Regions from separate parts of the Streptosporangium sp. NPDC023963 genome, predicted to be linked through region 3. Evidence: riboswitches for the same ligand, from Rfam matches in the RefSeq annotation. Region 3 holds a riboswitch; each other region holds the start of a gene.
The links. Region 3 has a riboswitch for cobalamin ahead of AB0F88_RS16460 (ribonucleoside-diphosphate reductase subunit alpha). Riboswitches for the same ligand answer to the same signal wherever they lie in the genome.
Positions count from the first base shown of each region.

Region 1: it holds a riboswitch for cobalamin, as region 3 does, so the genes downstream of both, cobN (cobaltochelatase subunit CobN) here and AB0F88_RS16460 (ribonucleoside-diphosphate reductase subunit alpha) in region 3, are expected to answer to the same signal.
Region 2: it holds a riboswitch for cobalamin, as region 3 does, so the genes downstream of both, AB0F88_RS20760 (CbtB domain-containing protein) here and AB0F88_RS16460 (ribonucleoside-diphosphate reductase subunit alpha) in region 3, are expected to answer to the same signal.
Region 4: it holds a riboswitch for cobalamin, as region 3 does, so the genes downstream of both, metE (5-methyltetrahydropteroyltriglutamate--homocysteine S-methyltransferase) here and AB0F88_RS16460 (ribonucleoside-diphosphate reductase subunit alpha) in region 3, are expected to answer to the same signal.

Region 1 is NZ_JBEZZK010000017.1:190,177-197,677, forward strand. It holds gene AB0F88_RS36135 (FG-GAP-like repeat-containing protein) at 1-1,307, shown strand, start outside; gene AB0F88_RS36140 (precorrin-2 C(20)-methyltransferase) at 1,680-3,197, opposite strand; gene AB0F88_RS36145 (precorrin-8X methylmutase) at 3,218-3,844, opposite strand; gene AB0F88_RS36150 (precorrin-3B synthase) at 3,841-5,562, opposite strand; cobalamin riboswitch at 5,611-5,759, shown strand; gene cobN (cobaltochelatase subunit CobN) at 6,032-7,501, shown strand, end outside.
Region 2 is NZ_JBEZZK010000006.1:214,191-221,691, reverse strand. It holds gene cobO (cob(I)yrinic acid a,c-diamide adenosyltransferase) at 1-455, opposite strand, end outside; gene AB0F88_RS20775 (magnesium chelatase subunit D family protein) at 607-2,814, opposite strand; gene AB0F88_RS20770 (histidine phosphatase family protein) at 2,871-3,434, opposite strand; gene AB0F88_RS20765 (CbtA family protein) at 3,431-4,171, opposite strand; gene AB0F88_RS20760 (CbtB domain-containing protein) at 4,179-4,373, opposite strand; cobalamin riboswitch at 4,408-4,537, opposite strand; gene dop (depupylase/deamidase Dop) at 4,649-6,166, opposite strand; gene AB0F88_RS20750 (acyltransferase) at 6,254-7,411, opposite strand.
Region 3 is NZ_JBEZZK010000004.1:445,257-452,757, forward strand. It holds gene AB0F88_RS16455 (ribonucleotide-diphosphate reductase subunit beta) at 1-210, opposite strand, end outside; gene AB0F88_RS16460 (ribonucleoside-diphosphate reductase subunit alpha) at 245-2,476, opposite strand; cobalamin riboswitch at 2,592-2,793, opposite strand; gene AB0F88_RS16465 (tripartite tricarboxylate transporter substrate-binding protein) at 2,798-3,817, opposite strand; gene glmS (glutamine--fructose-6-phosphate transaminase (isomerizing)) at 4,064-5,884, opposite strand; gene AB0F88_RS16475 (hypothetical protein) at 5,927-6,202, opposite strand; gene AB0F88_RS16480 (N-acetylmuramoyl-L-alanine amidase) at 6,356-7,501, shown strand, end outside.
Region 4 is NZ_JBEZZK010000011.1:67,906-75,406, forward strand. It holds gene AB0F88_RS28745 (NACHT domain-containing protein) at 1-2,497, shown strand, start outside; gene AB0F88_RS28750 (hypothetical protein) at 3,171-3,380, opposite strand; gene AB0F88_RS28755 (hypothetical protein) at 3,383-3,760, opposite strand; gene AB0F88_RS28760 (hypothetical protein) at 3,979-4,794, shown strand; gene cutA (divalent-cation tolerance protein CutA) at 5,234-5,551, opposite strand; cobalamin riboswitch at 5,802-6,014, shown strand; gene metE (5-methyltetrahydropteroyltriglutamate--homocysteine S-methyltransferase) at 6,124-7,501, shown strand, end outside.

The DNA of each region.
Region 1 (7,501 bases), on a different contig from region 3:
TCGGCGCCACCCGTGACCAGGTGCGGTTCGCCGACATTGACGTCGACGGCCGCGACGACTACCTGGTGGTCGACGACCAGGGCCGGGTGCGTGCCTGGCTGAACCAGTTCACCGTCGGCGGCGGGGGGTGGTCGTACCGGGGCGAGATCGCCTCGGGTGTCGGCGCCACCCGTGACCAGGTGCGATTCCACGACCTCGACGGTGACGGCGACGACGACTACCTGGTGTTCGACGACACCGGCTACACCAAGGCCTGGCTGAACAACGTCGGCGGCAACCGGCCGTGGATCTACCAGGGCGCCGTCGTCGGTGGCGTGGGCGCCTCCCGTGACGAGGTGGTCATGGCCGACATCGACGGGAACGGCCGCGACGACTACCTGATCGTCAACGCCGCAGGCGAGGTCGCGGCCTGGCTGAACGAACGCTGGGGCCGTGCCGACCCGTGGGACTACCAGGGCCAGATCGCCTCCACCGACGCGCCCCGCCAGGAGGTCAGGTTCGCCGACCTGAACGGCGACGGCCGCGACGACTACCTTCTGGTGAAGGACAACGGCAGGGTGCAGGCCTGGCTGAACGTCCGGGAGACCGATCGCGTCGGCTGGAACTTCCGCGGCGAGGTCGCGTCCGGATCGGGTCCGCGCGACCACATCCGCTTCGCCGACCTGAACGGCGACAACCGCGACGACTATCTCGTGGTCGGCGACCAGGGCCAGGTCACGGCCTGGTTCAACAGCGGCACCGGTGACGCCGTCGCCTGGACGAGCAAGGGCCGGCTCGCCTCGGGCTCCGCCCCCCGCGACCAGATCAGGTTCGCCGACATCGACGGCGACAACCGAGACGACTACCTCGTGGTCGACGACCAGGGCAGGGTCCGGCTCTGGCGCAACACCGGCACCCGCGATGCCGTCTCGTGGGTCAGTCAGGGCGAGATCGCCTCCGGCGTCGGCGCGAGCGGTCCCACGGTGACCTTCGCCGACGTCGACGGCGATCGCCGCGAGGACTACCTGGTCCTCGGCGACTACGGCCAGATCCGCGCCTGGACCAACAACCGGGGCGGCTCCGGGTCGGCCTGGCCGGCGGCTGGCGAGATCGCTTCCGGCGTCGGCGTGGCCCGCGCGAACATCGGTCTGGCCGAGATCAACGGTGACCGCAGGGCCGACTACCTCGTCCACGACACTCTGGGCGGGGTGAAGGCCTGGTTCAACAACGGCGCCGGCACGACCGGTACGACCACCCCCATGCCGGACGACCCCCAACCGCCGCCGCCGGGAGGCCTGCAGCTCTGCGTGGCCAACCGGTGCTGGTGATCTAGGGCGCCCTGATCGATCGGAGCGAAACCGAAACTCGCATCACGGGCTTCGCCGGAGACCGTTCCGGCGAAGCCCCGCGACCGCCGGCCGTAACGCGCGGCCGGAGGTCGCGACGGTCTGTGCGGAGGGGCTCCCGACCGCTGACGAAGGGCGGCTGTGGGCCGATGCGCGGACGGCTGACGGTCGGCTGACGGTCGGCCATGACGGCGCCCATCCCGCTGAGTTCCCCCGCTCGCTCCGGCCCCCGCGTCGAAGAAGCCATTCGGCTGCGGTTACCCGACGGCCCGGACCGGTCGGGGGCGGCCCGGATCGGCCCCCGCGACGGGCGCGCCGCGCCACCCCTGGTGCGGCCCGGCGCGGCCCGGTGCGTCACGCGGGATAGCGGCGGGGGGTGAACACCACCCGGCCGCCGTCGCCCCGCTCGGCCACTCGCGTGGTGGACGAGCCCACCAGCAGCAGGCAGCGCATGTCGATCGCGTCGGGGTCCAGATCGCCGAGGGTGGTGACGGTCATGCTCTCCCGGGGCCCGCCGACGTCGCGGCCGACGACCACGGGGGTCTCCGGCGCCCGGTGCTCCAGCAGCAGGTCCCGCGCGGCGGCCACCTGCCAGGTGCGGCTCTTCGACGCCGGGTTGTAGATCGCCAGGACGAGGTCGGCCTTCGCGGCGGCGCTGATCCGTCCGGCGACCACCTCCCAGGGCTTGAGCAGGTCCGACAGCGACAGCACGCAGTAGTCGTGGCCGAGGGGCGCACCGGCCCTGCTCGCCACCGCGTGCGCCGCGGTCAGGCCGGGCAGCACCCGTACCGGCACGTCCGCGAACCTCGGCTCGCACGCCACCTCCAGCACCGCGCTGGCCATCGCGAACACCCCGGGGTCGCCCGAGGACACCACGGCCACCCTCGATCCGGCCGCGGCCAGCTCCAGCGCGTGCGCGGCCCGTTCGGCCTCGACCCGGTTGTCGGTGGGGTGGCGGCGCTGGCGCGGGTTGGGCGGGACGCGGTCCAGGTAGGGGCCGTACCCGACGAGCTCGTCGACCCCGGCCAGCGCCTCCTGCGCCTCCGGCGTCAGCCACGGCCGCCCGGCGGGACCGAGCCCCACCACGACCACCTCGCCGCGCGCTCTCACGTCGCTCACGCTCCCGGCCTCGGCGACAGGCGCGGGACCCGCCGCGTTGACGGGGCTCGGGATCAGCGCCAGCGAGAAGTACGGGACGCTGTCCGGGTCGACCTCGGCGAGGGGGGCCAGGCGCTGCTGCCCGGTGGTGGCGCGCTCGACGTACCAGGCCTCGTCGAGCCGCCCGGCCCGGGCCAGCGCGTCGCGGACCTTGGTGAACGTACGGCCGAGCTTCAGCACCGCCGCCGAGTCGGTGGCCGCCAGGCGCTCGGCGAGCACCTCGGCCGGGAGCGTTCCCGGCAGCACGGTCAGGACCTCGTCCCGCTCGACCAGCGGGCGCCCCAGGACCGCCGAGGCGCCGCTCACCGACGTCACGCCCGGCACGACCTCGGTGACGTAGCGGTGCGACAGGCGCTTGTGCATGTGCATGTACGAGCCGTAGAAGAGCGGGTCGCCCTCGCACAGCACCACCACGTCGCGACCGGCGTCCAGGTGGGCCGCGAGCCGCACCGCGCAGGCGGCGTAGAAGTCGTCGATCGCCCCCTGGTAGCCGCCGGGGTGGTCGGTGGTCTCGGTGGTGAGCGGGTAGATGAGCGCCTCTTCGACCTGGCCCTCCCGCAGGTAGGGGGCGGCCACCGAGCGGGCGATGCTCCGGCCGTGGCGGGCGCTGTGGAAGGCGATCACATCCGCCTCGCCGATCAGGCGGGCGGCCTTGACGGTCACCAGTTCGGGGTCGCCGGGCCCGAGCCCCACGCCCCACAGCCGTCCGGTCACGCGTCCGGTCACGTCGTCGTTCACTCTTCCTCGCTCGCCATCGCGTTGACCGCGGCGGCGGTCATCGCGCTTCCGCCCCGCCGCCCGTTCACGACCAGGTACTCCAGGTTCGCCGGGTGCTCGGCGAGGGCCTGCTTGGACTCGGCGGCACCGATGAAACCGACCGGGACGCCGATCACGGCGGCCGGGCGGCCCGCGCCCTCCTCGACCATCTCCAGCAGCCGGAACAGCGCGGTCGGCGCGTTGCCGATCGCGACCACCGAACCCTGGAGCCTGTCGCGCCACAGCTCCAGCGCGGCGGCGCTGCGGGTGGTGCCCAGTTCCGCGGCGAGGTCCGGCACCCGGGGGTCGCCGAGGGTGCAGATCACCTCATTGCCCGCGGGCAGGCGCCGCCGGGTCACCCCGGAGGCGACCATCATGGCGTCGCAGAGCACCGGCGCGCCCGCGCGCAGCGCCTCGCGCGCGGAGGCCACCACGCCGGGTGACCAGCGCAGATCGCTCACCAGGTCGACCATCCCGCAGGCGTGGATCATGCGGACCGCGACCCGGGCGACGTCGGCGGGCAGGCCGGACAGGTCGGCCTCCGCGCGGATGGTGGCGAAGGAGCGGCGGTAGATCTCCGCGCCGTCGCGGACGTAGTCGATCACAGTTCCCCTCTGGCGGCCGCCAGCGCGGCCGCGGTGTCCTCGATGCCGGAGCAGGTCAGATCGGTGCCGTCCAGCTCCAGGCGGTAGCCGTCACCGGTGGCGACGACATCCGCGACCCGCCCTCTCGGACGGCCGCAGCGCCTGCCGCAGCCCGCCCAGTGCACGGGGAGCGTATCGGTGCCCGGCCCGCTCCCGGACGGCGGGGCTGACGGCGGGGCCGCGGACGGCCCGCTCCCGGACCGCTCCCTTCCTGGCTGTACGGCCGTGGGCGGTGCGGTCGTGGGCGGTGCGGTCGTGAGCGGTACGGCCGTGGGCTGTACGGCCGTGGGCTGTACGGCCGCGGGCGGCGGGACGGCGGGCGGCGAGGTCGTGCCGACGGCTGTGGCGGTGGTGGTGGCGGTGGTGGTGGCTGTGGTGGTGGCTGTGGTGGTGGCGATGGCGATGGCGGCGGCCGCGTCGGCCTGGACGTCGGCCAGGGACTTGGCGCAGCCGGGGCGGCCGGTGCAGGCCGTCACACCGATCCACGGCGAGGCGGGGTCGACGACCAGCCCGGCGGCCTCCAGGCGGGCGGCCGTGCCCGCGACCTCGGCGCGGTCCAGGCCGGGCAGGACCACGCCACGCCATGGCGTGAGCCGGATCTCCCCGCCCGAGGCGGCGTCCGCGAGCAGCAGCGCCAGCGCGGAGGTCAGCCGCCCCAGCGGGACCGCCACCCCGAGCGCGACCCGCGCGCCCCCGTCCCCGGTGCCGTTCCCGACGCCGTCCCGGGTGCCGCTCGCGGGACCCGTCTCTCCTCCGGCACCGGTTTCGCTCCTCGTCCCGTCCGTGCTCCCGATGACGCCGACCGGCCCGAGGGACACGACCCGCGGTCTCACCGGGGTGAAGGGCGTCGTACCGGGAACCCCGAGGGCGGTCCGCACGCGGGCGGCGATCAGGGCGGGGCCGCCGGGGAGTTCGGCGATCCGCCAGGCGGTGACGTCCCGGGTGGCCAGCTCGTCGAGGAACGCCTCGGCGGCGGCGAGCAGGGCGGTCACGGCTCCGGCCGGCGGGACGCGCAGGCCGGTGTCGGTCCCGGCGAGGATCAGCGCGGCCTCGTCCGGCCCCGTGAGCAGGACCCCGGCGTCCGCGCCCAGGCCGGCCACGTCCCCCCGGCCGTCGTCGAGGGCGAACATGAATCGCCCCGGCAGGGCGGCGAGGGCGGGGCGGGCGCACAGCCGCCGGTCCAGCTCGCCGATCAGCGGTGTGACGTCGGCGATCCCGCCGCCGTCCGGATGGCCCGGACCGTTCGTGCTGTCCGGAGCATCCGGTCCGCCCGGTCCGCCCGGTTCGCTCGACCCGGTCGGTCCGCTCGGCCCGGCCGGTCCGTCCAGTCCGGTCAGCGGGGAGGCGAGGATGTTGCGGATCCGCTCGTGCGTCGCCGAGGGCAGCAGGCCCGCCCGCGCCATCCGCGCGGCGAACCCGTTCCCCGTGCCGTCCCCCGTACCGCTGTCCGGATCCTCCGGGCCGAGGCCGCGCACCTGGACGTTCGCGCGGGAGGTCAGCTCGATGACGCCGCTGCCGTACTCAGCTGCGGCCTCGGCGAGTTCGCGCAGCTGGAAGGGGGTGAGACGGCCTCCGGGAACGCGGACGCGGGCCAGGCCGCCGTCCGCGGCGGCATGGACCTGAAGCGCCCCGGGACACGCGTCGAGTCGCGATCGTCCGGAAAAGTCGGCAATGGACACTCGAAGGATGTTAACGCCAGTTTCTTGCAACGAACCGGACTGCCGTAGTGTCATCGTTGGCGACGGCAAAGGGAGGAAGCCGGTGTGAATCCGGCGCGGTCCCGCCACTGTAACCGGGGAGCGAACCCCACCCGGGCCACTGTCCGACGACGGGCGGGAAGGCCGGGGTGAGCACCGATCCGGGAGCCAGGAGACTCCAGCCGTCGCGGCCGACGACGACCCGGGGCGAGGACCCCGAGGGAGGAAGCTCCGTGCGCTCTTCGCCGTTCCCCCGCGACACCGTGGCATCTCCGTTCCTCCGTGATGCCGCGCGTTCTTCGCTGTTCCCCAGCAGCACGGCGGCATCACCGCCGCCCCGCCACGCCGCGCGCTTTTCCCCGTTCCCCCGCCACGCCGTGGCATCCCCGTTCCCCCGCCACGCCGTGGCATCCCCGGGCCGTACCGCCCTGCCTGTCCTGGAGTGTGGCGCGTGATCCTCCTGCTCTCGACCTCCGACACCGACCTGCTGAGCGCTCGCGCGAGCGGCGCCGGCTACCGGCTCGGCAACCCCGCCAGGCTCACCGCCGCCGACCTCCCGCCGCTGCTGGAGGGCGCAGACCTGGTCGTGGTACGCCTGCTGGGCGGGCGCCGCGCCTGGGAGGAGGGACTGGACGCCCTGCTCGCCGGCCCCCGGCCCGTCGTCGTGCTCGGTGGCGAGCAGGCGCCCGACGCCGAGCTGATGGAGCTGTCCACGGTGCCCGGCGGGGTCTGCGCCGAGGCGCACGCCTACCTCGCCCACGGCGGCCCGGCCAACCTGACCGAGCTGCACCGTTTCCTGTCCGACACGCTGCTGCTCACCGGCCACGGTTTCGCCGCGCCCGAGCCCACCCCCACCTGGGGAACGCTGGAGCGCGAGGCGCGCGACCAGGACGGTCCCGTCGTCGGCGTGCTCTACTACCGGGCCCACCACGTGGCCGGCAACACCGCCTTCGTCGAGGCGCTGTGCTCGGCGGTCGAGGACGCGGGGGCGCGGGCGCTGCCGGTGTACTGCGCCTCCCTGCGCACCGCCGAGCCCGGCCTGGTGGAGGTCCTGCGCACGGTGGACGCCCTGGTGGTGACCGTGCTCGCCGCGGGCGGCACCCGTCCGGCGACGGCGTCGGCGGGCGGGGACGACGAGGCCTGGGACGTCGGCGCGCTCGCCGAGCTGGACGTGCCGATCCTGCAGGGCCTGTGCCTGACGAGCAGCCGGGCCTCCTGGGAGGAGAACGACGACGGCCTGTCCCCGCTGGACGCCGCCACCCAGGTCGCGATCCCCGAGTTCGACGGGCGGATCATCACGGTGCCGTTCTCCTTCAAGGAGATCGACGAGGACGGGCTCACCGTCTACGTGGCCGACCCCGAGCGGGCCTCGCGGGTGGCGGGCATCGCGGTGCGCCACGCCGCGCTGCGGCACATCCCGCCCGCCGAGCGGCGGCTGGTGCTGATGCTGTCGGCCTACCCCACCAAGCACGCCCGCATCGGCAACGCCGTCGGCCTGGACACCCCGGCCAGCCTGGTGCGGCTGCTGGCCGCGCTGCGTGAGCGCGGGTACGACATCGGCGCCGAGGACGAGCTGCCCGGGGTGACCGGGCAGGACGGCGACGCGCTCATCCACGCGCTGATCGCCGCGGGCGGGCAGGACCAGGACTGGCTCACCGAGGAGCAGCTCGCCGGGAACCCGGTGCGCATCGCGGCGAGCCGGTACGCCGAGTGGTACGCCACCCTCCCGGCGGACCTGCGCGCCCGGATGGAGGAACACTGGGGCCCGGCGCCCGGCGAGCTGTTCGTGGACAGGTCGCGCGACCCGGAGGGCGAGATCGTGCTGGCCGCGCTGCGCTCGGGCAACGTGGTGGTGATGGTGCAGCCGCCGCGCGGCTTCGGCGAGAACCCCATCGCGATCTACCACGACCCCGACCTGCCG
Region 2 (7,501 bases), on a different contig from region 3:
CGCAGGGTCTCGACCACCTCGTCGACGTCGATCCAGCCCCACTTCATCGGGTACGTGAACTCGTCGAGCACGTACAGGCGGAACGTCTCGGCGGCGAGGTCGCGTTTGATCTGCTCCCAGCCCTCGCGGGCGTCGGCGGCGTGGTCCTCCTCGCTGCCGGGGCGCTGGATCCAGGACCAGCCCTCGCCCATCTTGTGCCAGGAGACCGGCCCGCCCTCACCGGAGTCGCCGAGCACCCGCAGCGCCCGCTCCTCGCCGATGCGCCACTTGGCGGACTTCACGAACTGGAAGACCCCGATCGGCCAGCCCTGGTTCCAGGCGCGCAGGGCCAGGCCGAAGGCGGCGGTGGACTTGCCCTTGCCCGGTCCCGTGTGGACGATCAGCAGCGGCCGGGTGCGGCGCTGCCTGGTGGTCAGGCCGTCCTCGGGCACGCTGGCGGGTTTGCCCTGCGGCATCGTCGCCCTCCTTTCACTGTCATACAGCTCACTGCCATACGGCTCACCGCCATACGGCTCACCGCCATGCGGTACGACGTCTTCACCGGCCGTTCACCCTCACACGGTGCGGCGCCCTCACCGTTCCGCCGTCCTCGCCGGTTCTTCGCGGTCACGCGGCGCCGCGCCGCTCACGGACCATCCCGGCCAGGTCGGTGAGGTCGTCGAGGCGTACGGTCTCCGCGCCCATCCGCGCCGCCAGCGAGGCGGCGAGGCCGAGGCGCACGTGGCCGCCCTCGCAGTCGACCACCACCCCCGCCACCCCGGCCAGCAGTCCCGCCGCGCGGTGGGACTCCTCGACGGTGCCCGAGGTGGCCCGCCCGTCGGTGACCAGGACCACCAGCGGGCGCCTGGACGGGTCGCGCAGCCGCTCGACCCGCAGCACCTCGGCGGCCCGCAGCAGACCGGCGGCCAGCGGGGTCCGCCCCCCGGTGGGGAGCTCGCGCAGCCGGGCAGCGCCGGCCTCGACGGAGGAGGTCGGCGGCAGGACCAGGTCGGCGCGGGCGCCTCGGAAGGTGACGAGCCCGACCTTGTCGCGGCGCTGGTAGGCGTCGAGGAGCAGGCCGAGCACCGCTGTCTTGACCGCCCGCATGCGCTGCCTGGCGGCCATCGAACCGCTCGCGTCCACCACGAACAGCACCAGGTTGCCCTCGCGGCCCTCGCGGACCGCCTCCCTGAGGTCGCCGCGCCGCAGCAGCAGTCCCGGCCCGCTCCTGCCCCGCGCGACCTGGTGCGGGGCCGCGGCGCCGACGGTGGCCCGCAGGTGGAGGGAGCCGGTGTGGCCCTCGGGGATCCGGGCCCCCGTGGTACGGCCCAGGGGCGTCCTGGCGCGTGACCGGCGCCCCGGGGCTCCGGCGCCGACACCGGGGACGGTGAACAACCTGGTCCTGCCCCCGGGCTCGGCGTCGAAGGTCTGCTCTCGGGCCGGTGCTCCTCCGGCCGTCTCCGGCGGTTCGCCGGGATCCGCGGTGGAGGCGGCGGGCTCCCGCTTCCCGTGGCCGGGACCGTCCGGGACGTCCGGAGCCGCGGGCCGGGAGGCCTCCCTGCCGTCGCGGCCGCCGGGAGCGCCCGGGTCGCCCGCCTCCTCCGGGATGGCGTCCCCGGCCTCGGGGCCGCCGTCGGGCGCGGGCCCGTCCGGATCGGTGCCCCCGGGGCCGCCGCCGGGGCCGCCGGAGTCGTCCGGGTCCTCGGGGTCGCCGGGGTCGTCGGGGATCTGGTCCAGGAGCTCCTGGAGCTTGGACTCGTCCAGGCCCGGCGCGTCGAAGGGGTCGCGGCGGCGGCGGTGCGGGAGCGCGAGCCTGGCCGCCTCCCGTACGTCGTCGGCGGTGACGGAGGTGCGGCCCTGCCAGGCCGCGTGCGCGATCGCCGCACCGGCGGTGACCAGGTCGGCCCGGAGCCCGTCCACCTCGAACCCCGCGCAGACGGTGGCGATCCTGAGCAGTGCCGCGTCCGGCAGGACGACCTGGGGAACCCTGGCACGGGCCTCGGCGATGCGCGCGGCCAGTGCCCGCTCCTCGCCCGCCCAGGCGGCGGCGAAGGCGTCGGGGTCGGCCTCGAAGGCCAGGCGGCGCCGGACCACGTCCACCCGCTGGGACGGTTCCCGCGAGGCCCGGACCTCCACGGTCAGCCCGAAGCGGTCGAGCAGCTGCGGGCGCAGCTCCCCCTCCTCGGGGTTCATCGTCCCGACCAGCAGGAACCGGGCGGCGTGCCGTACCGACACCCCCTCGCGCTCGACGTAGCAGGTGCCGAGGGCTGCGGCGTCGAGCAGCAGGTCCACCAGGTGGTCGTGCAGGAGGTTGACCTCGTCGACGTACAGGACGCCCCGGTGGGCGCTCGCCAGGAGGCCGGGTTCGAAGGATTTCACGCCCTCGGTGAGGGCTCGCTCGATGTCGAGGGAGCCGACGAGGCGGTCCTCGGAGGCGCCGACGGGCAGCTCGACCAGGCGGGCGGGCCGCACGGCGCCGTCCCGCGCTCCGCCGGACCGCGCGACGCCGGACTGAACGGTGGCGGGCTGAACGGTGGCGGGCCGAAGGGTGGCGGGCGGGGTGGGCCGGTCGCCCGGTTCGGTACGGCCCTCGTGCGGCCCGTCCGGGCAGCCGGGGTCGGGGGCGTCGGGGTCGCAGGAGAAGCGGCAGCCGGTCACCACCTCGACGGGCGGCAGGAGCGCGGCCAGCGCCCGTACGACCGTGGACTTGGCGGTGCCCTTCTCCCCCCTGACCAGCACTCCCCCGACGCGGGGGGAGACCGCGTTGAGGATCAGCGCGAGTTTCAGGTCCTCCAGCCCCACGATCGCGGTGAAGGGATAGCGGGAGTCACGCACCTTCGGGATCTCCTGTCCGTCTCGTCGAATCAAAGGGTCGCCGGGCGCTCGAACCGTCACGGGAAGTAGCTGAGCCGCCAGCGCCCGCCGCGCCCGGTGAGCGTCACGCGGGCCAGCGGCGCGACGTCGACGCGCCAGAAGGCCTGGGCGGGGGCGCCGAGGGCGTGGACGACCGCGGCGCGGATGACCGCCGGGTGGGTGACCGCGACGGCCCTGCCGGGGGCGCGGACGGCGAGCCAGCCGGACACCCTGGCCAGGAGCGCGGTGACCGGCTCCCCGCCGTGCGGCGCCGCGCCGGGGTCGCCGAGCCAGGAGGCGAGCGCCTCGGGTTCCGCGGCCTCGACCTCGCCGAGCGTCATCCCGCTCCAGCGGCCGTAGTCGCAGTCGGCCAGCAGCGGGTCGTGCTCGGCCCGCAGGCCGAGCGCCGCCGCCGTCTGGACGCAGCGCAGCTCGGCGGGGCAGGCCGCGGGACCCGGGCCGAGGTCCCGCGCCATCCCCTCGGCCCGGCGCAGGCCGGGTTCGTCGAGTGGTTCGTCACCCGGGAACGCGGCCCGTACCGTCGCCGAGGTGGAGGCGTGGCAGACCAGGAGCAGGCGGGTGACCCCCGAGGGGGTCGTCACACCGGGCCGCGCCCGCGGGCGGCGAAGGCGAACAGCGCGCCGACGCCGGCCCAGAAGACCACCTGGGTCCCCATGGAGGCGACCCGGAAGTCCCACAGGAGGTCGGCGGGGAAGCCCCGGGGCACCTCCGAGATCTCCGGCAGGAGGATCCAGGCCGCGACGACGGGGACCAGGAAGGTGGCGCCCGCCGACAGCCAGCGCACCCACGGTTCGCTCCGCGAGGCGTAGCGGTAGGCGGCGACGGCGGCGGCGACCGCGAGGATCCCGATGACCACCGCGACCAGGTAGAGCACGGTGCGCTGGTTGATGGTCTCCGGATCACCGACGGCCGGTGGGTTGGCGGGATATTTCACGAAAGGGATGAGGACGACGGCGGTGAACGCCGCGGCGGCGAGGGTGACCGCGAGCACCGGCTCCGAACGGGGGCCCGCCCGGCCGCGTACGGCCGCGTAGACGAGGGAGAACAGGCCCCCGACCGCCAGGCCGTACAGGCCGAGGGCGAGGAAGAGCCCGAAGCGCTGCCCGTCCCTGCTGACCAGCGCCTCCTCCTCGTCGTGGGAGTGGGCGGCGGTCCCGGTGTCGTCGTGTGACCCGGCCGGGGCGGCGGCCGCGGCCGCCTCCTCCAGCGCGATGGCCTGGTCGATGCGAGGTTCGCCGACGGTGTAGGCGAAGACGGCCGCGAGCAGCCCTGCGAGCAGTCCGACGACGAGGCCCCGGACGATGAGTTTGGTGATCACCTGTGGCTCAGTGGCACGGCACGCCGAGCAGGTGACGCCCGTCGTGCATGAGTTCGTGCAGGTAGTTCCCCGCCTGTGAGATCGCTCCCTGGTCGAAGGTGACCAGGTAGGCGAGGAGCAGCAGCACCGGTACGGCGAGCAGCCAGCGGGTGAGCGAGGGCCATGGGATGGGCTGGGTGTGCGGTGCCGAGATCTGGCTCACGGCTACCTCCTCCGGGATTGACGCGTCCCTTTTCGTAGGTCGGTGGCGGCCGAGTGTGACCTGGCTTCCGGCTCCTGGGAGCCGGTTACAGTGGCGCGACCGCACCGGAGTTTCACCGGATTTCCCTCGCACCGCCACAAAACACCCGGAACGTATCCCGGTTCTCTGTCCCCCGTCAATCCGGGTGTCCGGTTTGACGGGCTCCGGCCCTCACGGGGTCCGGGCATGACGAGGGGGGAGGTGGCCCGGCCGGACCGCCTCCCCCCTCGCGGGAGTCACTGCTCGCCGGTCAGCGCCGTCACCAGCTCCGCGGCGGTACGGCAGCGGTCGAACAGCTCGCCCACGTGTGCCTTGGTGCCGCGCAGCGGCTCAAGGGTGGGGACGCGCTGCAGCGACTCGCGGCCGGGGATGTCGAAGATGACCGAGTCCCAGGAGGCCGCGGCCACCGACTCGCTGTACTGGCTCAGGCAGCGGCCGCGGAAGTAGGCTCGGGTGTCGTTGGGCGGCACCTCGATGGCCCGCTGGACCTCTTCCTCGGTGACCAGCCGCTGCATGCGGCCCCGGGCGACCAGCCGGTTGTAGAGCCCCCGGTCGGGACGGATGTCGGAGTACTGGAGGTCGACGAGCTGCAGGCGCGGGTGCGACCAGGGCAGGCCGTCACGGGTGCGGTAGCCCTCCAGGAGCTCCAGCTTGGCCACCCAGTCGAGCTCCCCGGACAGCTGCATCGGGTCCTCCGCCAGGCGGGTGAGGACCGACTCCCAGCGCTCGAGGATGTCCTTGGTGGGCTCGTCCAGGCCGTTGGCGCTGCGCTCCTCGGCGTACTTGCGGGCGAGCTCCAGATACTCCATCTGCAGCTGCACCGCCGTCAGCTTGCGACCGTCGCGCATGGAGATCTCGTACTTGAGCGTGGGGTCGTGCGAGACCGCGCGCAGGGCCTGGACGGGGTTGTCCACGGCCAGGTCGCGGGTGAAGTAGTTGTCCTCGATCATGGCCAGGACGAGCGCGGTCGACCCCAGCTTCAGGTAGGTCGAGATCTCCGACATGTTGGCGTCGCCGATGATGACGTGCAGGCGGCGGTATTTCTCCGGGTCGGCGTGCGGCTCGTCCCGGGTGTTGATGATCGGCCGCTTGAGCGTCGTCTCCAGGCCCACCTCGACCTCGAAGAAGTCGGCCCGCTGGCTGATCTGGAAACCCTCGCCCCGGGAGTCCTGGCCGATGCCGACCTTGCCCGCGCCGGTGACGACCTGCCGGGAAACGAAGAACGGCGTCAGGTGCCTGACGATGTCGGCGAACGAGGTGGCCCGGCGCATGAGGTAGTTCTCGTGACAGCCGTAGGAGGCGCCCTTGTTGTCGGTGTTGTTCTTGTAGAGCTGGATCGGGGCGTTGGCCGGCATCGCCGAGGCGCGGACCGCCGCGTCGTGCATCACCCGCTCGCCAGCCTTGTCCCAGATCACCGCCGCCCGGGGATTGGTGCACTCGGGCGTGGAGTATTCGGGGTGGGCGTGGTCGACGTACAGCCGGGCCCCGTTCGTGAGGATCACATTCGCCAGGCCGAGGTCCTCGTCGGTCAGCTGGCTCTGGTCGGCCACTTCCCGCGCGAGGTCGAACCCCCGTGCGTCCCGCAGCGGGTTCTCCTCCTCGAAGTCCCATCGCGCGCGCCGAGCCCTCGCGGCCGAGGCCGCCAGATAGGCGTTCACGACCTGAGAGGAGGTCACCATCGCGTTGGCCCCCGGCTGTCCGGGCACGGAGATGCCGTACTCGGTCTCGATGCCCATCACCCGCCGTACCGTCATGCGCACCCTCTGTTCGTCAGGGACTGATTCTCTCCGTGGTATCTATTCCCGACCCTAGACCCTTCACTATGCCCGGTGGTCGGACAGTTATGGCACCGAAGCCTTTTCGCCCGTTGCGAGGGGGATCGAGGAGAGCGCGGGGAGCTGTGACGGGGACGGGGATGCGGCCCTTCTCCGCCTCCTGGACTTGACGAACTCCTGAAGCGGACGCTCGGCCAACCGGTACACCAGGTAGGAGAACGCCATCGCGGCCAGCACGGTGACCAGCGCGGTCAGCGGGGGCGGCAGCGTGTCCCGCAGGGCGGGAACGATCAGGACCGCGGCCGGGGTGTGGAACAGGTAGAGCGGGTAGGTGAGCGCGCCCAGGACGACCAGGCCGCGCCAGCGCAGCCACCCCAGCCAGCCGAGCGCCACCATCGCCATGAGCACGTAGAAGCCGATCACGGTGGCGGCCACGGCCCACTCGGGCACGGGCATCGCGGCGTAGCCGACGTTCTCGATCCGCCCGGCCACCCGGTCGATCGCCGCGTTCACGGCCAGGCCGCCGCTGATCCCGGCGAAACACCACAGGACGAGCCTGGGGCCGAACTTCGTCATCAGGAAGAACGCCATGCCGCCGACGAAGTACGCCGCGTACTTGGGCATGACCACCAGGTCGACCCAGGCCTCGTCGCTCCCGGTGAAGAACCCGGCCGCCAGCAGCCAGACGCCCATGAAGGCCAGGCAGCGGTTGAGCGTCACCCCGGCGATCACCAGGATCGAGATCAGCACGTAGAAGCGGAGCTCCACCCACAGCGACCAGTAGACGCCGTTGGCGTCGTAGACGCCGAAGGCCCGCTGGAGCATCGTGAGGTTGATCCCGTACTCGCCGAGGCCGAGCTTGGGGTCCAGGGCCGTGGCGGCGGTCAGCCCGTAGACGGCGGCGGTGACGGCCACGCTGACCCAGTAGGCGGGAAACAGCCGCACCAGCCGGGAGAGGGCGAACGCCCCCAGGCCCCGCCCCCAGATGCTCATCAGGATCACGAAGCCGCTGATCATGAAGAACAGCTCGACGCCGAGGATGCCGAGCCCGGAGACGGTGGAGATCGCCGGGAACAGCTCGGCCGGGCGGTCGCCCCACACCGAGGCGAAGGCGATGAAGTAGTGGAAGGCGAGCACCGCGATGGCGGCGAGGAAGCGCAGGAGGTCGAGCTCGGCGAGGCGGCCGCCTCCCCGAGGCGCCTCGCGGGACCCCGCGCCGTTCACCGGGCGGCCGGGCCGGAATGTTCACGCACGCCACTTGGACGGCGTCTCGATCATTCGGGTTCCCTGTGACGGCCGTTATTTCCGTTCACT
Region 3 (7,501 bases):
CACGATCGAGTCGCCGGTGGCGAAGAACGCCACGAGGCGGTTGATCAGGTGGCGCTCCTCGGGCGTCATCCTCGCCAGGTCGGCCAGGTCGGAGGTGAGGTCCACCTCCTCGACGGTCCAGGTGTTGCGGATCGCGGCCCGGTAGCGCTCGTAGAACTCGGGGTAGCGCATCGGCCGCAGGGTGAGATCCATGCCGGGGTCGAGCAACATCAGGGAATGCCTTTCGCGGAGCTTTCAGGGACGGCTACTGGCAGGCGTCGCAGTACTCGGGGTTCTCCAGGGAGCAGGCGATCGCCAGTTGGGAGGCCGTGTCGAGGACGGCCTGCGCGACCGGCGCCGCCACGGTGGCCTGCGCGATCCGGGTGGCCGGGCGCGAGCGCAGGTAGTAGGTGGTCTTGAGGCCCGACTTCCACGCGTAGGCGTACATCGAGGAGAGCTTGCCGATGGTCGGCGTGGCCATGAAGAGGTTCAGCGACTGCGACTGGTCGATGTAGGGGGTGCGCGCGGCGGCCAGGTCGATCAGCGCCTTCTGCGGCAGCTCCCAGGCGGTCCGGTAGAGCGCCTTCAGGTCGGCGGGGATCTCCGGGATGTCCTGGACGGAGCCGTCGGCGCGCTTGATCGCGTCGCGGATCAGCGGGGTCCACAGGCCGCGGGCCTGCAGGTCGCGGACGAGATAACGGTTGACCTGGAGGAACTCCCCCGAGAGGGTCTCGCGCTTGAAGACGTTGGAGACCTGCGGCTCGATGCACTCGTAGCAGCCCGCGATGGAGGCGATCGTGGCCGTCGGCGCGATCGCGATCATCAGCGAGTTGCGCAGGCCGGTCCCGGCGATCCGCTCCCTGAGCTCGGCCCACTCCGCGGACCCCGCCGCCCCGTAGTGGTCGGGGTGCAGCACCCCGGCGGCGGCCCTGGTCTCCTCGTACGAGGGGTGGCGGCCCCGCTCCACGGCCAGGTCGGAGGAGGTCCGGTAGGCGGCGAGCGCGATCTCCTCGGAGATCCTGGTGGACAGCTCCAGGGCGCGCGGCGAGTCGAACGGCAGCCGCAACGTGAACAGCACGTCGGCCAGGCCCATCACGCCCAGCCCGATCGGGCGCCACTTCCGGTTGGCCGCCTCCGCCTCGGGGGTCGGGTAGAAGCCCAGGTCGATGGTGCGGTCGAGGAACCGCACGGCGGTACGGACGGTCGCGCGCAGCCGCGCCCAGTCGACGGCCTCCCCGGCGTCCGCCGACAGGTGGGCGGCGAGGTTGATCGAGCCGAGGTTGCAGACGGCGGTCTCCGCGTCGCCGGTGACCTCGAGGATCTCGGTGCAGAGGTTCGACAGGTGGATGACGTTTTCCGGCCTGGCCGTCTGGTTGGAGGTCCGGTTGGCCGCGTCCTTGAAGGTCATCCAGCCGTTGCCGGTCTGGGCGAGCGTGCGCATCATCCGCCCGTACAGGGTGCGGGCGGGGATCTGCCGGGTGAAGCGGCCCTCGGCCTCGGCGGCCCGGTAGGCGTCGTCGAACGCGGTGCCGTACAGGTCGGTGAGGTGCGGGACCTCCTTGGGGTCGAACAGCGACCAGACGCCGTCGGCCTCGACCCGGCGCATGAACTCGTCGGGGATCCAGTTGGCCAGGTTCAGGTTGTGCGTGCGGCGGGCCTCCTCACCGGTGTTGTCGCGCAGTTCCAGGAACTCCTCGACGTCGGCGTGCCAGGGCTCCAGGTAGACGCAGGCCGCGCCCTTGCGCCGGCCGCCCTGGTTGACCGCGGCCACGCTGGAGTCGAGCGTGCGCAGCCAGGGCACGATGCCGTTGGAGTGGCCGTTGGTGCCGCGGATCAGCGAGCCCCGCGAGCGGACCCTGGTCCAGGCGATGCCGATGCCCCCCGCGTACTTCGACAGCCGAGCGACCTGCCCGTAGCGCTCGTAGATGGACTCCAGCTCGTCGCGGGGCGAGTCGAGCAGGAAGCACGAGGAGAGCTGGGGCCTGCGGGAGCCGGAGTTGAACAGCGTGGGCGAGCTGGGCAGGTAGGACAGGGTGGCCATGAGCGCGTACAGCTCGGCGGCCTCCTCGACGGTCTCGGACAGGCCGCAGGCCACCCGCAGGAAGAAGTGCTGCGGGCGCTCCAGGACCTTGCGGGTCCTCGGGTGGCGCAGCAGGTAGCGGTCGTAGACGGTACGCAGCCCGAAGTACTCGAACCTGGCGTCGGCCCCAGGGTCGGCCAGCGCGTCCAGCACCCCGGCGTGGGCGGCCACGAACTCCGCGAGCCCGTCCTGGATCAGCCCCGCCTCGTGGGTCGCGGCGATGGACTCGGAGAAGTCGCGCACGCCGTGCTCGGCGGCCTCGTCGGCGATCAGCTCGGCCAGCATCGCGGCGGCGATCCTGGAGTTCTCGGGATCGGTGATCACCCGGGCGGCCGCCTCGTCGATGGCGAGCCTGCGGTCGTCCGTCGCGGTCCCCGCCGTGGTACCCGCCGCGGTCTCCGCCAATGCCTGTGTCACGTAGTGCCCCTCGCTCGATCGGACTTCCCCGTACGGCTCCGCCGGATGGGCACGCGTCCGCGAGCGATCCCGGGCACGCCGGATCGCCTCGTTCCGCGGGCCCTCCCACGAGGCCCTGGACATTCACGTCACCGGCAGGTCTTCGGACTCACGGGCGCATCGCACATGCCTACCGGCCGTCGCTTCCCAGGCATGGCTCACCCAGTGCTCAATGACGGCTTTCGTTCCCGTTCACCGCTGCGGGGCAGTCCCGGAATCTCACCGGGTTCCCTCTTGCCTCGCCCCTCGCGGGGCGAACCAGCAACGAGCAGGATCCTACATCTAGGGGCGGCGGACGCAACTACCCCAACAAGTTGTGTCGGAGGACTTCAACAGTCCGAGCTCGTGAAGCACGCCGCGAGTGCGGCCCGTCTCGGTGGAGAGCCACTGGCGGAACTCGTCGCCGCTGAGGTAGACCCGGCTCCAGCCGCGGGACGCGCACAGGGCACGCCAGCGCGGCGCGGCGTCGATCCTGTCACACAGGGCGACAGCGGCGTCCCGGTCCCCCGGGCTCATGCCCTTGGGGCCCAGCAGGCCGCACCAGTCGCTGTACTCCAGGCGGACGTCGACCTCCAGGAGCGTCGGCGCGTCGATCCCGTCGATCCGGCCGCCGGAGGAGACCACCAGGGGCCGCAGGCGGCCCGCGGCGATCTCGGGCCGCAGGGCGCGCGCCGACCCCAGCAGGGCCGCCACCCGGCCGACGTGGAGCGCCTCGGCGGCGTCCTCGGGGGCGAGGAATCCGGCGTACTCCAGCAGCCGGGTGTCCACCCCCAGGCACTTGCCGATCATGCCGTAGAGCACGTGGTCGGAGCCGCCCTCCGACCGGCCTCCGACCGTCAGCCCCGCCGGGTCGTGCCGCAGCCGCGCGACGAAGTCCTCGAAGGTACGCAGGCGGGAGCCGGAGGGGACCACCAGGACCGCCCAGTCGCCGACCAGGCGGGCGACGGGAGTGGCGGCGTTCACCACGGCCGCGGTGTTGGCGATCTCCGCGGCGGCCACCATCGGCATCGCGGTGACGAGCAGCCTGCCCTCGCGCGCGAAGGGTCCGCGGAAGGCGCCGAACGCGTCGCGCGGCGCGGAGCCCAGGGCCCCCGCCCGCTCGACGGCCATCGCGGTGCGCGCCAGTCCCGACTGGACCAGGACGGTCGCCAGCCTGCCCGCGATCCCGTCCCAGCCGTGACCGTCGGCGGTCGGCTCGAGAAGGAACAGGCGCCTCACCCCCGGGTCGGCGCCGCCGTCCGCGCCGCACCCCGCGGCGACCGCGGCTCCCGCCGCCAGTGCGAAAAACCCCCTACGGCGCATAAGCGCCCCTTCCCCCAAGAACCCCCTATACCATAGGTTACTTTCCCCTCACTTTCTGTGATGAAGTGGGGTATGCCGGAACTTCCGGTGATCCACATTCGGACACGGACCACCGGAAAAGACGGAAAAGACACCGTGAATCCGGATACCGGAGACGATCGTCTCGCGGAGGGCTCCGGGGAACGCCCCCGTCCCCGGCAGGCCGGGGACGGGGGCGCGAAGGCAGGGACGGAAGGGGCCGGGGTTTCACTCCACCGTGACGCTCTTGGCCAGGTTCCTCGGCTTGTCGACGTCCCGGCCCAGCGCCACGGCGGCGTGGTAGGCGAAGAGCTGGAGCGGGATCGACAGCAGGATCGGGTCCAGCTCGGTCTCGTTCTTGGGCACCACGACGCAGTCGTCGGCCAGCTTGGGGTCGGCCGTGCGGTGGCCCACCATGAGCACCCGGCCGCCCCGGGCGCGGATCTCGCCCAGCGTGGTGAGGTTCTTGTCCAGCAGCTCGTCGTCGGGGACGATCGCCACCGTCGGCATGTCCGGGCCGATCAGCGCCAGCGGCCCGTGCTTGAGCTCGCTGGCCGGGTACGCCTCGGCGTGCACGTACGAGATCTCCTTGAGCTTCTGCGCGCCCTCGCGGGCCACCGGGTAACCCCTGACCCGGCCCACGAACATCATGCTCGGCGACTCGGCGTACTTGCCCGCCAGCTCCTTGATCTGCGGCTCCAGCGCCAGGATCTCCTTGATCTGGTCCGGCAGCCTCCGCAGGCCGTCGCAGATCCTGCGGCCGTCGGCGGGAGACAGGTCCCGCACCCGGCCCAGGTGCAGCGCGAGCAGCGCGAAGGCCACGGCGGTCGAGGTGAACGCCTTGGTGCTCGCCACCGAGACCTCCGGACCCGCGTGCAGGTAGACGCCGCCGTCGCACTCGCGGGCGATCGCGCTGCCCACGGTGTTGACGATGCCGAGCACCCTGCCGCCCTTGCGCTTGAGCTCCTGCACGGCGGCGAGGGTGTCGTAGGTCTCCCCCGACTGGCTGATCGCCACGTAGAGGGTGTCGGCCTCCACCACCGGGCTGCGGTAGCGGAACTCGCTGGCCGGCTCCGCGTCGGCCGGGATGCGCGCCAGCTCCTCGATGAGCTGCGCGCCGATCTGGCCCGAGTAGTACGCGGAACCGCAGCCGATGATCTTCACCCGGCGGAACGAGCGGGTCTCCCGCGCGTCCATGTTGAGACCGCCCAGGTGGGCGATGTGGAAGCGGTCGTCCAGCCGCCCGCGCAGCGTCCTGGCCACCGTGTCGGGCTGCTCGGAGATCTCCTTGAGCAGGTAGTGCTCGTAGCCGCCGGTGTCGTAGTGCCCGGCCTCCCAGTCGACGGTCAGCGTCTCCTTGGCCGTCTCCCGCGCGTCGCTGGCGAAGGTGTTGAACCCGTCGGCCCGCAGCACGGCGATCTCGCCGTCCTCCAGGTGCACCACCTGGCGGGTGTAGCGGACCAGCGCGGCGACGTCGGACGCGGCGAACATCTCCTTCTCGCCGATGCCCAGCACGATGGGGCTGCCGTTGCGCGCCACGACCACCTCACCCGGGCGCTCGGAGTCGATCACCGCGATCCCGTACGTGCCGACGACCCGCTTGAGCGCGGTCCGCACGGCCTCCTCCAGCGAGTCGGCCTCCTTGACCGTGCGGGCGATCAGGTGCGACAGCACCTCGGTGTCGGTCTCCGACAGGAAGATCGCCCCGTCGGCCTCCAGCTTGGCGCGCAGTTCGTCGGCGTTCTCGATGATGCCGTTGTGCACGACGCCGATGCGCTCGTCGGTGGACAGGTGCGGGTGGGCGTTGACGTCGCTGGGCGCGCCGTGGGTGGCCCAGCGGGTGTGGCCGATGCCCAGGCCGCCCTTGAACCGCGCGGGCACGACCGCGGCCAGGTCGGCCACCCGGCCCTTGACCTTGCGCATCTTGAGACCCTTGTTGGAGACCACCACCCCGGCCGAGTCGTAGCCCCGGTACTCAAGACGCTGCAGGCCCTCCAGCAGGATGGGTGCCGCGTCCTTGGGCCCCACGTAGGCCACGATTCCGCACATGTAACGCTCCTTGTCCGTAAACGATCGAGGTGCCGTCGTCTGTTACCCGTAGACGATCCGGCGAAGCTGCCGCAGGGAGAGTTCGGGTGCCGCGACACGGCGTGCCGCCAGTTCGGCGGCGACCCTGGGGAAGATCTTCTCGTTGACCAGCCCCCTGGCCTTGAGCTCCGCGTGGCGCCGCCGGACGAACTCGTCGACGGGCTCGGAGAAATAGGCCAGCACGTCCGCGACGACCCGCGCCGCCTCGCCCGGACCGAGCGCGCTCGTCCGGGTCAGGTGGGTGATCAGATCCTCGTGCGGATTCCGTGCCGTGGACACAGAGCAGGACCATACGCATCCGGGAGAGAACACACCAAGTTTCCTGCCCGATTTCGGGCAGAGAATCTCTTCAACATCACAACCCCGCCGCAATGCACGACAGTCGGTAATCTCTGATAACTCTAGGTAGCTACCAGAGGGGGAGGAACCGCTATGCGCCGCCTGCCGGGGACCACCGTCGTCGCCGCTCTCACCGTTCTGGCCTCGGTCGCCCTGGCCTCGGTCGTCCCGGCGGAGGCGGCACGCCCCGGAAGCCGGCCCGCCCGGCTCCAGACGCACCCGGCCCCCGCCGCGGCGACGGAAGCGGGGGCACGGTCCGGCAGGCAGGCCGCCTTCACCGAGGCGGCACGAAGGTACGGGGTGCCGGAGAGCGTGCTGCTCGCGGTCTCCTACCTGGAGTCCCGCTGGGAGGGCCACGGCGGGCTGCCCAGCGTCTCCGCCGGGTACGGCCCGATGCACCTGATCGACGGCCGGGCCGAACCCGGGCACCCCCACGGCGCCGGGGAGGACCCGCGCGGCGACGAGACCCGGCCGCGCGTGATCGCCCTTCCCCCCATGGCGGCGGACCCGCCGGAGGACACCCTGCGGCGGGCCTCGGAGCTGACCGGCCTGTCCCCCGACCGGCTGCGCGAGGACGCCTCCGCCAACATCATGGGCGGTGCCGCGCTGCTCGCCGACTACCGGCGCCGCACCGGCGGCGAGGGCTCCGGCGACGATCCGGCGAGCTGGTACGACGCCGTGGCCCGCTACCCCGGCGCCCCGAAGAGGGGCGCGGCGGCCGAGGAGGCGGCACCGTCCTTCGCCGACGAGGTCTACGCGACGATCCGGGCCGGTGCCGCGCGGGTGACCGGCGACGGCGAGCGGGTGACGCTCCCCGCCACGCCGGGCCTGTCCACACCCTCCACACGATCCGGGGCGGCGGAACTCTCCGGGCCGTCCGGCCCGTCGAGACCCTCCCGCTCCTCCGGGGCGCGAGCGGCGCCCCTCCCGGCACGACCCGCCTCTCTCTCTGGTCTCCCCGGGCTCTCTGGTCTCTCCGGGCCGCCCCCCGCCCCGGCGGCGCGGCGCCGAGCCCCCGCGCCCACTCCGGCCCCCGCCACCAAGAAGCCCGCCACCGGACCCGCCACGAAGCCCGCGGCACCCGCCGCCGAACCGACCGCGGGGTCTGCCCCCGCGCCGACCCCGGCACCCACCCCCACTCCCACCACGAAGATCGCCATGATGCTCGCCAAGCGGCCCGCCCCCGCTCCCGTACCGGGACCCGACTGCCCGAAGAGCGTCTCCTGCGAGTGGCTCCCG
Region 4 (7,501 bases), on a different contig from region 3:
GTCCGAAGCCCATTTTAGCCGAATTACTTCTACTCTCCAAGCGATAGAACGCCACCTGGAGACCCTCAATAGTCAGCCGGATCCAGTCCAAGAGACCACTTACTGGCGTCGCTATCGCCGTCAAGTAACTAAGTATCACGGAAAGCTTGAGCCCCCAGATTTTCAGCGTCGGCGGCGCGTACCAATTGAAAAGCTATACGTGTCTCCTAATATCACGCCTGAATCAGTACACAGAGCAGCAAATAGAAATTCATATACGCATGGCGGCGTTTCGGAATCGTCGCTCATTGAGAAGAACAGTATTACTATAGATCACTTCTCTTCAAGCTTGGATCGCGCAGTCCTGCTTGGCGATCCAGGAGGCGGAAAAACGACAGCGACCCATTACCTTATGAATCAATACGCTTCTAATGAAGACTGCCCTACTCCTTTCCTGTTAATTCTTCGAGATCTTGCATCTGAGGCTGGTCAAATCGGATCTATATTGAGTCACCTGGAGCTGAGAATCAGTGCATTCTATCAATGTCAAACGCCCACAAAGGGTGCGTTAGATCGCTTATTGCTAAATGGATCTGCACTTGTAATATTTGATGGATTAGATGAGCTTATAGACGGCTCGCTGAGGGCTGACATTGCTAGTATGATAGAGCTCTTTTGCTCGCAATATCCGCTGTGTCGAGTACTTGTTACTTCTCGCCGTGTTGGATATAACCAGGCAAGACTTGATGATTCACAATTCTCCTGTTGGGGGATATCTGGATTTGATTCAAAGCGAGTATCCGATTATGTCTCAAACTGGTTTGCTCAAGAAGAGGGACTTACCAGAAAGCAGGCCTCCGACTATACGAGCAGCTTTATTGCTGAGAGCAGATCAGTATCTGATTTGACTCGGAATCCTTTAATGTTATCCCTCATGTGTATAGTATACCGAGGTGAGGGATACATACCCAGAAATAGGGCAGAAGTTTACGGGCAATGTGCGCGTCTGCTTTTTGTGAAATGGGATACTTCGCGTGGAATTCATGTGGAATTAAGAGCCCGTTCTCTCATCGAGCCAGCCATAAGGTTATTAGCATTCTGGCTTTTTGCGCGAACCCCCAGCGGTGCGGCTGTGACAGAGCGCGAACTCACCATAAAAGTGACAGAGTTTCTCCATGGCCGTGGCTTTGAGACGGAAGAAGACGCTAGAGCAGCAGCGGATGAATTTATAAAATTTTGCCGCGGCCGCGCCTGGGTATTTAGTGATGCTGGTGTAACTCCGCGAGGTGAAGATCTCTATACATTTACCCATCGTACTTTCTTAGAATACTTTGCTGCGTATCATCTTGCTACTTCATGTGATACGCCCGAAGGATTAGCGAAACAGATACTGCCGCACGTGGCTCGACAGGAATGGGAAGTTGTTGCACAGCTGGCAGTTCAGATCAAAGATACGATCAGCGATCGTGGGGCTGACCGGATATGCGAGGCTTTGCTTCGCAACAAAAAATACCGGAGTGCAGTTAGTCAGGCAAACATTCTTAACTTTATTGCAGGTTGTATGGAGATAGCATCCCACTCGCCTGCAACAGCTAGATCGCTAGTCAGGCGTATCACAAAAGAGATGTTCAGCGATAGCAAGGGAGATATTCAACTTTACGAGGCGCTAGGTCGACTTACCTCTATTTGCGGTAATGAACAACTCGCCCTTGCTAGTGAATTCGAGCTCTGGCTAGATGGTGCAGCGGTATCCAACGATAGAGAGAGGATCATTTCGGCTTTACGAGTAGCCTTATGGCTGGGCTATGAAAAGATCCGAAATATCCGCGCACCTAATATCGATGATGACAACTGGATTGGGGTGATTCTGCGAGCACGCAAAACTTTGATCACTTCTAGTCTCGAAGAAGCACCGGACTTTGTTGGCCTTGCAATACCTATGGGTATTTTAAAAGTAAACGAATTAATTTCAGCCACCGATGGCGATCTAACTGGAATCTTCACGTCTCCTTTTAATAACTTTACGCAAACCGGGAGGATTTCTATGGCTTCCGAAATATTGCGAAATAAACCCGAAGGTACTCGTAGTGTGCAGTGGGAACGTGATCTATTCGACTACTTGGAGTCCGCAAACTCGCTTGAGAACAGCGTCCAGGCCTTCCGTAGAAATGAAATATTTGCTCAGCCCTTTATTTTGAATAGAATTCACGCCAAGATAGACCCTCCCATAAAGAGGAGTGATCTTCATAAAATGGGAGAGGCTGCGGGCCCCAGCTGCTACCTTGTTGCTGTGGCCGTGGAAATTGCCGCACACTCTGATTCCGAACTGCTTGGAGATAGGGATTTGGAGTCGCTGAGAGGTTTGGGTATATTCTCGCAACTTGTGAAGTACGTGCAGATGCGCCTTGGTGAAGACGTTCAAAATTTGCCTCAGCTACCCATCAGTGATAAATGGCAAAACACCTTATTGAGATGGGCGCAAGGCGATATTAGTTTTGTCGTCAGTTCGAGTTCATAAAGATAAAAAGCTAGTCAGCGCGACCATGCTTGCTGGTTGTGAACATATTTTAATTGCTTTCAAATGAAGAGCCGCAGGTTCATTTGTATCGTTGAGTCTTTTCCATTCTGTTGTTGTAGGTCAGAGTCGGCGAGGGGGCCGAGACCGCATGGCCTGCAAAGATGCGGGCCATGAGACGCTCAGAGGAGCCTGGAGGAAGAGTGCTTTACCGCTGCTCTGGAGCCTCTGTGAAGCAGGATAGAAAGGTCTATCGAGGCGTCAGTGCTCCGCACCGCCATCCGGCGCGGCACGCCCGTCCACGCCGCGCGGACATCGGGGCCGGGCATGCGGCCTGGAGGCCGGTCCCGTCCCGCGCCCGCCCGGCGCGGACGGCCGGACCCCGCCGCCCGCCGCACCAGCCCGCCCGCCGTACCGAACGCCGTACCGAACGCCGCGCCGACCGTGAACGCACTGCCGCCCGCTCCGACCACCGGCCCAACCGCTACGCGGCCCCTACGGGGTCCTTCGGATTGCGCCGGCCGCTCCGCCCGTGTTCATCAGGAACGCTCGAATGTGGGAGTAACACCTCTGCCGCCCCGCTTCCGATGCGCGGGCCTGGCGGCTCTGTGCTTCGGGTCGGGTTGCCACCGGATGACATGGTCACCATCAGCGAGAGCGACCTACCCCGCCGCCATCAGCTGTCCCTGGCCTGTCGTAGCCGGTCCAACGCGTCATTGACCAGGCGACCGAGGTTTCCCAGTTCGTACGCCATCCGGTGACGTTCGTTGTCCTCCCAAGCCCTGATGGCCGCCCCGAGGTTGCCCGACTTTCCAGCAGTGATGATGATCTCCTGGCCGTTGACGCGCCTCGTGGCCGCATCGCCCAGGATGACCCAGCCGTACACGGTCACATCCCACGAGCGGCCAGGATCAGGTCAACCACCTTTTCCGGCTGTTCCTGTCTGACGGTCTGAAGGTCGGCGCCGTTGCGGATGGACACCAGGTAGCAGCCCGAGCGTGGACCCATGGTCACCGTGGCTACGCGCCAGCCCTGCGGACCCTTCACGGTCAGCTCCGGCGGGTGTCGCTCCATCCACGATCGGAGCGGAGGCTGGTCGGGCCAGGCGGCCTCACTGTTGGCGAACAGCCCCAGGCTGATCGTGTGATGGCGGTGAGCACGGATTCCCCGCTCGGTGAGAAGCCGCTGAACCACGGCCAGTGCCTTGTCTTGGCTCTCCACTGTTGCCTCGTCAACGGCGGGCGGGACGGCTCTACAGTTGTCCATGGGTCGCACCTCTCTGTGCGATCAAGGAACCCGTACGGCGTGACCGCGCCTGCGGGTTCCGCTTTTTCACGGTCCTCCCATGACACCGCCGCGCCAGCACGCGGAGATAGGGCGGGACAGGGGAGACCAGGGGAGAGAAGAGGAGTAACAGGCTCGCCGGAAGGGGAATAGGGGAGATTGGGGGAGAGACGCAGATCCCTATCTCCAGAGGTAACGCGATGCGCGACGTTCCAGCTTGGGCGCGACGGCTACGCGCCGAACGGCGCAACCGGCTGTGGACTCAGCGGGAAATGGCCCGAGCGTTGACCGATCTGGCCGACGAACGTACGCGTAGCCGTATGCCGGGACGGGATTCCGTCACCCGCATGATCAAAGACTGGGAAGCGGGCAGGCATAAGCCGAGGGATCCATACCGGCTGCTTTACTGCCGAGCTTTTGACCTGGAAGAGAATGAACTGTTCAGCGCGGAAAGCACGTCACGCACCGAGCTGGAGGATGATGTGCTACGCAGAGAATTTCTCGGTGCGTCCGTGGCGACTGTGGGAATTGCCGCTGTTCCAGTACCGTTTGAGAGTCTTCCTCAGGGGCGACGCGTCAATGATGAGCTTGTCGTTTCGCTTCGCAAGCGCATTGCGCGGCTACGTCGAATCGACGACTATCTAGGCGGCGCCGAAACCTATCCTCTCTATGCTGCCGAGCTTGAGAGAACGAGTACACTCGTCAACGAGGCCAGTTATACGCAGAAGACGGGAAGAGCGCTTCTAAGCGTGGTCAGCGAGCAAGCACAGCAGGCGGGATGGGCTGCCTTCGACGCGGGATGGGCCAAGAGGGCGAGGCAGCTTTTCAAGAAAAGCCTGTCGGCCGCCACCGACGCCGGAGACACCGCTCTTCTTGCCAACTCGCTGGCGTTCCTGGCTTATCAGAAAGTAAGTTACGGCTCTCCGGGGATTCAGGAAGCGGATGCTTCGTACCGGGTGGCGGAGCGAGGGACTCCCCCTGCGGTCAGGGCACTCCTGCTGGAGCGGGCGGCATGAGCGTACGCGTCTGAAGGGCAGAGATACCAGGTTGAGGTCGAAAGAGGTCTTGAAGAAGCCGGTAGGGCCCTTGAGGAGAGCAGTGGTGAGCCGAACCCAGCTTGGGCACTCTGGGTTGACCGGCTCGAACTTCAGATCATGACGGGGCGGTGCTGGGTCGCGCTGAATCAACCCGTTAAGGCCATCGCCGTTCTTGAAGATGCTCTCTCGAAGTACGAAGACACCCACGCCCGAGACAAGTCCCTCTATACGACTTGGCTTTCGGAAGCGTATCTAGACGCAGGGGAGATCGAACGCGCATCCGCCGCCCTGAGTCAGTCGCTGAGCCTCTCTATGGATGTCGCGTCGATTCGTCCGCGCCAGCGCGTCAGCGCCGTTCTTGAGCGTCTTGAGGATCACAGATCGCTGCCATCCGTTGCCGAACTTTTCGACCGCATGGCTACGCCGTCGTCTTGCTCAGCCATTCCAAGTACGGAGCCGACCCACCGTCAATCGATGTGAAGGTCACTTCAGGGTTGTTCCACGGGTGCTCGGATATCAAATGTGCCTCCAAGTCCGGGTAGCGCTCCACAGTCGTCCTCAGGAAGATCTGCCACTCTTCCCCTTCGCCCATTTTTCCCTCATGCCAGAAAACAGACTGGGCAGGCCCGAAGACTTGGCCTGACGCTGCCAATTTCGCACGAACGGCAGATCTGAGAAGATTCATCGCCGCATCGCGACTGTCCACTGTGGTCGAAACCTGAAGGTAGTCGGTCATGCGGCCAAGCCTAGATCACTTCCCCGGATCCGGTACGGAAGAGTGAAGGCGGCTTCCGGGTGGCCGGAGCGCGTCCTTATGAAGCACGAAGCACTCCATTTCACGATGAGCCCGTTCTCTGACGATCTCGCGGGCAGTGGCGATGCGTTGCCAAGTCAGCTCGGCCCAGAAGAGGTCGTCGTGTCGGTGACTGCTTCCGGTGTGGCGTCCCTCGGACAGGGGGAGCGCGGGTTCTTCGGCAGGGGCGGGTTATGCTCGTTGTGCGGTTGGTTCTCCCGGGGCCGTTGTGGTGTCGGGAGTCGTAAGAGGGAACCCGGTGTGATTCCGGGACTGCCCCGCAGCGGTGAGTGGGAACGAACGCCGTCATCGGCACTGGGTGCGTGTCATCTGGGAAGCGACGGTCAGTAGGAGTTGAGTGTGATGCCCGCGAGTCCGAAGACCTGCCAGCCGCCTGTGCGCCGTCCGGTGCGCGGTGATCCGTGGCCTCGTGGGAGGGCCTGGGATGTGTCTTTCCCGTGTGTTCCTTCCGTGTGGCCGTGGGTCGGCATGGCATGAGCCGAGGGAAGGACGCCATGAGCAAGGTCACCACGACCGTTTTGGGTTACCCCCGTATCGGGGGCCGTCGCGAGGTGAAGAGGGCGACGGAGGATTACTGGGCCGGGCGCATCGACGCCGCCGGCTTGCAGGAGACGGCCGCGGGGTTGCGGCAGGGGGTGTGGCGGGAGCTGTCGGGGGCGGGGCTGGATGTGGTGCCGTCCAACACCTTCTCGCTGTATGACCACGTGCTGGACACCACCGTCATGGTGGGGGCGGTGCCCGAGCGGTTTTCCGGGGCGGCGGATCCGTACTTCGCGATGGCCCGGGGTGCCGAGGGGATGGCGCCGCTGGAGATGACCAAGTGGTTCGACACCAACTACCACTACCTGGTTCCGGAAGTGGGCCCCGAGACCCGGTTCCGGCTCGACTGGAGCAAGCCGCTGGCCGAGCACGCCGAGGCGCGGCGGCTGGGCGTCGAGACCCGGCCGGTGCTGGTCGGGCCGCTGTCGTTCCTGCTGCTGGCCAAGTCCACCGAGCCCGGCTTCGCGCCGCTGCGGCTGCTGGACGGCCTGCTGGAGACCTACGCCGAGCTGCTGGAGCGGATGGCCGCGGCGGGGGTGGCCGAGGTGCAGCTGGACGAGCCGGTGCTGGCCGCCGACCGTACGGACGAGGAGCTGGCCGCGCTGCGCCGGGCCTACGCGCGGCTGGGGGAGCTCAGCAGCCGCCCCCGGCTGCTGGTGGCCACCTACTTCGGCGAGATCGGGCCCGCGCTGGAGATCCTGGCCCGCAGCCGGGTCGAGGCCGTCGGCCTGGACTTCGTCTCGGCGCCCGGCAACCTGGAGGCGCTGGCCGCCGCCGGTGGGCTGCCCGGCAAGACCCTCGTCGCCGGGGTCGTCGACGGCCGCAACGTCTGGCGTACCGACATCGCGAAGGCGCTGGCGACCTGTGCCGCACTGCTCGGCCTGAGCGACCGGCTGGTGGTGAGCACCTCCTGCTCGCTGCTGCACGTCCCGCTCGACCTGGACGCCGAGACCTCGCTGGACCCGCGGCTGCGCGAGCGGCTGGCCTTCGCCCGGCAGAAGGTCGACGAGGTCGTACGGATCGGCCGGGCGCTGAACGGCGAGGAGGTCGTCGCGGGGGAGAGGACCGTCGAGCGGTTCCTCAACCCTCGGGTGCGAGCCAGGCTGGACGCCCTGGGCGAGGGCCGCCCTCGCGCCCCGCACGCCGAGCGGCTCGCCGTGCAGAACGCCGACCTGGGCCTGCCGCCGTTGGCCACCACCACCATCGGCTCCTTCCCGCAGACCGGCGAGGTGCGCCAGGCCCGCGCCGCCATGCGCTCGGGCGACCTCGACAGGGCCGGGTACGAGCGCAGGATGGAGGCCGAGATCGACCGCGTCATCGCGCTGCAGGAGG